3 regions of the Streptomyces sp. NPDC001450 genome follow, and region 1 is predicted to be linked to each of the others. Evidence: riboswitches for the same ligand, from Rfam matches in the RefSeq annotation. Region 1 holds a riboswitch; each other region holds the start of a gene.
What was found. Region 1 has a riboswitch for cyclic di-AMP ahead of ACWC5O_RS02095 (hypothetical protein). Riboswitches for the same ligand answer to the same signal wherever they lie in the genome.
Positions count from the first base shown of each region.

Region 2: another riboswitch for cyclic di-AMP. It lies ahead of ACWC5O_RS23725 (transglycosylase SLT domain-containing protein); the one in region 1 lies ahead of ACWC5O_RS02095 (hypothetical protein).
Region 3: another riboswitch for cyclic di-AMP. It lies ahead of ACWC5O_RS04280 (peptidoglycan DD-metalloendopeptidase family protein); the one in region 1 lies ahead of ACWC5O_RS02095 (hypothetical protein).

Region 1 is NZ_JBSFHY010000002.1:54,849-57,103, reverse strand. It holds gene ACWC5O_RS02100 (DUF1996 domain-containing protein) at 1-650, opposite strand, end outside; cyclic di-AMP (ydaO/yuaA leader) riboswitch at 982-1,153, shown strand; partial or broken gene ACWC5O_RS02095 (hypothetical protein) at 1,164-2,255, shown strand, end outside.
Region 2 is NZ_JBSFHY010000021.1:131,565-133,819, reverse strand. It holds gene ACWC5O_RS23730 (polyprenyl synthetase family protein) at 1-62, opposite strand, end outside; cyclic di-AMP (ydaO/yuaA leader) riboswitch at 594-775, shown strand; gene ACWC5O_RS23725 (transglycosylase SLT domain-containing protein) at 781-1,269, shown strand; gene ACWC5O_RS23720 (HAD family hydrolase) at 1,304-2,116, opposite strand.
Region 3 is NZ_JBSFHY010000003.1:169,170-171,424, forward strand. It holds gene ACWC5O_RS04275 (SGNH/GDSL hydrolase family protein) at 1-234, opposite strand, end outside; gene ACWC5O_RS04280 (peptidoglycan DD-metalloendopeptidase family protein) at 491-1,408, opposite strand; cyclic di-AMP (ydaO/yuaA leader) riboswitch at 1,413-1,575, opposite strand; gene ACWC5O_RS04285 (alpha-galactosidase) at 1,879-2,255, opposite strand, start outside.

The DNA of each region.
Region 1 (2,255 bases):
AGGCCGCCTGCGTTGACACCGCACTCGGAGGTGAAGGTGCCGCGCGAGGCGTCGGCCTGCTGGGGCGGGTTCGGCACGTTCGGCTGTACGGAGGTGATGTCCGCGTAGTCGGAGGCGACGGGGCCGTTGCCGCCCTGGCCGGCGCCGTTCTGGCCCTGGCCGGAACCCTGTTGGGCTCCGTCGCTCGGGGTGGCGCTGCTCTGGCCGGCGTCGCCCGTGTCGCCGCCCGCGCCGTCCTGGCCGGGGCGCAGGGTGCAGGCGGCCAGGGATTCCAGTCCTTCCGGCCGGTCCCCCACCTGGTCGATGGCGACGGCGATCCGCTCGATCGTGGCCGACCGCTTCTCCTTCAGCGGGTTCATGATGGGGTCGTCCGCGGCCGAAGGGTCCTGGCGGACGGACTCGGCCGACGCCTGGAGCTGCTGGTACGCGGCCGCGATCTGCTGGTCCAGCTGGGCGAGTTCGCGGTCGACGGCCTCGCGGGCGCCGTCCGGCACCGTCGTCAGCCGGCTGCCGACGTCCGGACAGTCGATCGTGGCCATGCCCGCGGAGCGGACCTGCCCCGTCGCGTCGGGGCCGCTGTCCCCGCCCCATGTGCCCTCGGAGGCCGAGGCGTAGACATTCGCCGCGACGAGCCCGCCTCCGCCCAGCATCAGGGCGACCGCTGCGAAGGTCGCGCGTCGTGCACGGGTCGGGCGTCTGCGCGTGTTGCGTCCCACGGAAGTACCTCTGAGTCTGTCGAGCGGCTCGGCATGGAAATCCCCCGCCCCATACGGATCCGGGCGCCCGAGTGTTCAGGCGTCCCGAGAATTCATCAGAATCTCATAGGCACCGCGCCACCCAGGGGGTGCCTCGTCTCGAACGGCAAGACGAACATCACATATCCGTATCGGACATTGCGCACTTCAACCTTCACACGGGCCACACAAATTGGCTAGGTTGACGACCAGGCCGCACGGCTCCCCCGGCGAACCGCGCCGGGCCGCGTGGCCCCCGCCGAATCCGGTGCACCGTGGAGTGCGGCCGGAGCCGGGGACCCGACCGACTTCGGGGTGAATCGGCCAACGCCCTTGCAGGCGACGGCCGTAGGGCACGCCTTCCGGAACCCACCGCCCGAACCCGACAGCCGGCTCGGTAGGCGGAGCACGGAAGGAGTGCGTCCCTTCATGGCGACGGACAGCCGCGACGAGGTCCGGCAGCGGATCAACTCCCTCTACGACCGGGCCGAGGACGAGACGGGGAACTTCAACGCGACACGGGCCATGGCGGGGGCGACGCGGACTCGTGGTGTTCCGCTGGCCAAGCGGCCGAACCGGCGCTCGGACCCGGCCCTCGACGAGGTGGCCAAGCAGTGGTTCGAAGGGGCGCGGGCCAAGCTCGGCCCGTCCGTACCCGCGGTACTGCCGGCGGACCGGATGCCCGGCCGGCGGGCCGCCCCGGCCCTCCCCGGGGACCGAGGCGACGGCGATCGCCCCGCTCGCGACCGGGAGACACCGGGACGAGGCCTGCCGGAGTTGCCCGCCGGCCCCTCGGGGAGGACGGGTGCCCGTGCGTTGCCGGAGCTGCCGAGCGGGGCCGCCACCGAGCTGACCGCTCGGCCCGTCCCCGAACTGACGAGCCGTGCCCTTCCTGAACTGACCAGCCGGGTCATGGAAGTAGCGGCCGACCGCACCGCTCCGGAGCTCCCCGGCCGAGCCGCGGCCGAGCCGCCGAGCCGGGCCATGCTGGAACCGGCGGGCCGCACCTCGGCGCAGACGACCGCCCTCCCTCTCCCCGCTCTGCCCGCCCCCCCGACGCCCCCGCAGCAGGAGTCCCGGGCACTACCTGCCCCCGGCACCGAGTCCCGGCGACCCGCCCCGGCGGTGTCCAAGGCGGAGAACCGGCGGAAACTCGCCGCGGCACGGGACCTGTTGTCCCGCGGCATCGCCCTGCGCGCCGCGGCTGCCCAGCCCACTCCCGCGCCGGACGCCCTGGGCACCGCAGCGGGTCAGGCACCGCAGCCGGCCGAGGACCAGTGGCGCGCACCGCAGTGGGCGGCACCTGGCGTGTTCCCGGCGCAGGAAGCGGCCACCGCGCTCGGCGTCACCGCGCTTCCTGCCGCCACCGAGCCCTTCAACCGCCCGACCGCGACAGCGCCCCTGACCGACACCGGCTCCTTCGCCGCGCCCTTGCCCTCGGCCCTCCCGACCGACACCGGCTCCTTCGCCGCACCGCTCACCGTCGACACCGGGTCCTTCGCCGTTCCTCTCCCGACCGAC
Region 2 (2,255 bases), on a different contig from region 1:
TGGACATCGGCTTCCAGAGCCTGGTCCCGCACGCTCAGCCCGAACGGCCCGACGACGGTCACGAGGGGTCTCCTGTCTGCTGGTGTCTGCTGGCGACTACACGGTTTGTCGATAGGTCGTTGCCATCACTCAAGTCAGCGTATCCGGTCCTGTTTCGATCACCGATAGCGCCCACCGGTCCAGCCCGGGCGGTATCGGATCACGGCCGGTATGTTTTTGATCATCTGATAAGTATGAGTACACAATGACTTAACAGGATCTCGCCCGATTTGTCGCGAACCGCACGGTGGGCGGAGTACTCCTTTCGCATCACACCCAGCAAATCTCCCGAATCCCCCATGTCTGATTTGACACTCTTTGCTATTTCGTGAATTGGGTCACGCGGGCCCGTGAATCGGCCAATCGGCACCACCCTCGTTCTCCCCTTGCCGCATCGGCCAGTTGAGGGTTGGCAACCGCAAAGGATCAAGTGCCCCATTCGGAACAGATCAAGGTCAACTGCCTCATTGGGTGAATCCAGTACTTGTTCCTGACATGTGCTGTCGCATAGCTTCCGGGCCAGTCAGGCGAACGCCGAATCCTGCCGCGTCTGACACCACCCATCGACGAACTCATTCGTACGGCAGGAGCGGGGGACCCAGGTAAGCCGCCGGACCGGACGACGCACGTCGCGCCGGGACGGCTAGGGGTGAAGTCGTGCCTCCCCCCAGGGGCACGGCCGGGCACCTCCCCGCCCGAACCCGACAGCTCACCTCGCAGGCGACGGAGAGGAACGCCCCCATGCCTGCAGCCGCTCAGCCCCGCCGCACCCGCGCCAACCGCCTCGTCCGCAAGTTCGCCGTCCTCGGCACCGGCGCCGCCGTGCTCGCCCTCCCGCTCATCGGCGCGACCGGCGCGTCCGCCGCCACCCCCACGGCCACCACGCCGTCCACCACGCTCGCCGGGTACCCGAACAACCTCGACGGCTGGATCCGCGAGTCACTCGCGATCATGGCTCAGAAGGGCATCCCGGGGACGTACAACGGCATCTACCGCAACGTCATGCGCGAGTCGTCGGGCAACCCGGCGGCCATCAACCTCTGGGACTCCAACGCGGCCAAGGGCATCCCGTCCAAGGGCCTGCTCCAGGTCATCGACCCGACGTTCAACGCGTACCACGTGGCCGGAACGTCCTTCAACATCTACGACCCGGTCGCGAACATCACGGCCGCCTGCAACTACGCGGCCGCGCGCTACGGGTCGATCGACAACGTCTTCGGCGCCTACTGACCGGCGCCCACGGCGGGCCCTACTGATATCCCGGTCAGTCGGTCGGGAACAGTCTTTCGAGGACGACGGCGATGCCGTCGTCCTCGTTCGACGTGGTGATCTCATCGGCGACGGCCTTGAGTTCGGGGTGGGCGTTGGCCATGGCGACACCGCGTCCGGCCCAGTCGAACATGGGGATGTCGTTGGGCATGTCGCCGAACGCGAGGGCCCGGTCGGCGGCGATCCCCAGGTACTCGGCGGCCAGTGCCAGCCCCGTCGCCTTGGTGACCCCGCACGGCTGCAGCTCCACGGTCCCGGGCCCCGACATCGTGACCGTGGCCAGCGAGCCCACCGCCGAGCGCGCGATCGCCGCCAACTCGTCGTCGGACAGCGTGTGGTGGCGCAGCAGCACCTTGCTGATGGGCTCGCACCACAGGTCGTCGCGGCGGCCGACCCGCATGGCGGGCAGGGTCGGGTGCGGCATCAGATACCCCGGCTCGATCAGGGTGAGCCCCTCCACGCCGTCCTGGTCGACGGCCGCGTAGACCTGCCCCACCTCGGCCTCGATCTTGCCGAGCGCGGTCTCGGCCAGTTCCCGGTCCAGCCGGACCGACCACAGCAGACGGTCGGCGCCGGCGTCGTAGACCTGCGCGCCCTGCCCGCACACCGCGAGCCCCGTGCTGCCGAGTCCCTCCAGGAGGGGCCGGACCCGGGGGGCCGGGCGGCCCGTCACCACCAGGTGCCGGGCGCCGGCCCGCGTCACCCGCTCGAGCGCGGCGCGCGACCGGTCGGAGACGGTGTCGTCGCCGCGCAGCAGCGTCCCGTCCAGGTCGGTGGCGATCAGTGAGTATGCGGGGGGTGCGACCATGATCAGAGAATACGGATCTCAGGCCCCGCCGACTCACCCTGAAGTTCCCGGACTTGTGTGCTCCTGAGCCCCAAGTGGCCTCTGCGGACCCCCTGATGGTGGTGGTCACGCGGTCGGACATGCCGGTGGGCGAGACGGC
Region 3 (2,255 bases), on a different contig from region 1:
GAAGGACACGAGGTCCGGGGCCAGTTCGACGGCCTTCGGGAGCTGGTCCGCCATGATCTGGTCGAGCAGCTTTCCGCGCACGGCCAGGTTGGTGTACGCGAAGTCGCCCTCGGGACGCCGGTCCGCGAGCAGTACCGCGAACCGGTCGGCCCAGCCCACGAACGCCCCGTCGGGGCCGGGGTCGCCCACGCCCTCGGTGAAGCTGTCCCCCACCGCCACGTACGACCCGATCACTGATCTGTTGTCATTCTTCGAATCGTCTGCCACGTCGGACCATGATTCACCTTCGGATGTGACCTACGCGACCGTAGGCAGGGGTTGACGAACGGTGAGATGAGACACCCTTAAATCATTTGCCAATCCAGGAATAGCGCCCCGGTCGGACGCGTTGACGTGCGCACACGCCGAAGGCCGGACCCCGGGACGGGGTCCGGCCCTCGGCGGCTGTCAGGCAGGTGATTCTCGAGAGTGGGTCCCGGTGCCGGGAGCCTCAGACGGCGACGCCGTGGGAGCGGAGGTAGCCGACCGGGTCGATGTCCGAGCCGTAGTTCGGCGTGGTGCGGATCTCGAAGTGCAGGTGCGGGCCGGTCACGTTGCCGGTCGCGCCGGAGAGGCCGATCTGCTGGCCCGCGGTCACGGTCTGGCCGGCCGAGACGGAGAGCTGCGAGAGGTGGCCGTACTGGGCGTAGTAGCCGTCGTTCAGCTTGATGACGACCTGGTTGCCGTACGCGCCGCCCCACCCGGCGGAGACGACGGTGCCGGCGGCGACGGCCTTGAGCGGGGTACCGGTCGGCACGACGAAGTCGACGCCGGTGTGGTAGCCGCTGGACCACATGCTGCCGGCCACGTGGTAGCCGGTGCCGATGGTGGCGCCGGCGACCGGGAGGGTGTGGCCGGTGGAGGGCACGGAGGGGGCGGAGGGTGCGGTGGCGGCACCGGAGGCCTGGCCGGACTGGGACCGGGACGGGGACGCCGGCGCCGGGGCGGAGGGCTCGGTGTGCGCCTGGGCGGCCTTCGCGCCGAGCGACAGCTTCAGACCCGGGTGGATAAGCGAGGGGTCCTGACCGACGGCCTGCCGGTTGTCGTCGTAGAGCCGCTGCCAGCCGCCGCTGACGTGCTGCGCGCCGGCGATCTTCGCAAGCCAGTCGCCGGACTTCACCGTGTAGGTACGCACACCCGAATTCTGCTGTGCGGCCGCCTTCTTCACAGCCGCCTTCTTCACGGCCGCCTTTTCCACGGCCGGAAGGGACAGCACGGCCTTTCCGGGAACGGACTGCGTGGTGGCGGCGTGCGCTCCGGTGGCCCCGAGGAGCGGCAGGGCCAGCGCGGCGCCACCGGTTCCGGCGACTGCGATCGAGCGGGTGAAACGCGGGGTCTTGGGACGGCGGTGCTTACCCTTCGCGGGCATGGCGCATTCCTCTCCGGCGCCTGCGAGGTGAGCTGACGGGTTCGGGCTGGAGCTGCCCGGCCGCGTGGTGCGCGGCTGCACCCCAGCCTGTCTCGGAGACCGGGACAGGCAGTCGTACCTGGCGGGTCCCCCGCTCCTGCCGAACACGGGTGAAGTGTGTGGGGACTCCGGGCGGCGGCAGGATTCGGCGTTCCGTCCGGATTGGTGGCGAACGTAAGCGAGCAAGACGCACCCGGACAAGCAGCTGGTTCCAGACGTCGGGGATTCAAGTGATCGAATTCGGGAATTCACGGTCACTTTCCGTGAATCCCCGAATCCTCCCCCTTTTCAATTGCCTTCGCCTTTATGGGGATTACGTGAACATGACGCACGACGCACGGTGACGAATATGACGCTCCTCACGCGCCGGCTCCACACGCTCCCTCACTCCAGACCGAGTTGGAACGAAGGTGCCAATTCGGACAGACAGCTCAGATGCGGCACAGTCGGAGAACCGTCGCATCCAGGTCACCCTTCAGTCCGGTGCGCAGCCCGTGGTGCAGCAGGACCGCCCCTCGGTGCACTTCGCCCGTTTCGCGGCATTCGTACGACGCCGTCGGGTCGAGTCCGCGCAGCCGCAGCGCCGGCACCGGCTCGCCGTAGCGCTGCGCCTGGAGGCAGGCGAGGACCACGGCCGCGTCCCCGAGGACGTACTGGACGGCGCTCAGGCCGCCCGTCGGGGGCCGCAGCCGGTACTGGTCGCCGCGCTGGACGACCGGGCGGATCTCCTTGTAGAGCTCCACCCACCGGTGGGCCTCGGCCAGTTCCTCCCCGGTCCACTCGGTGAGGTCGCCACCGACGCCGAGCA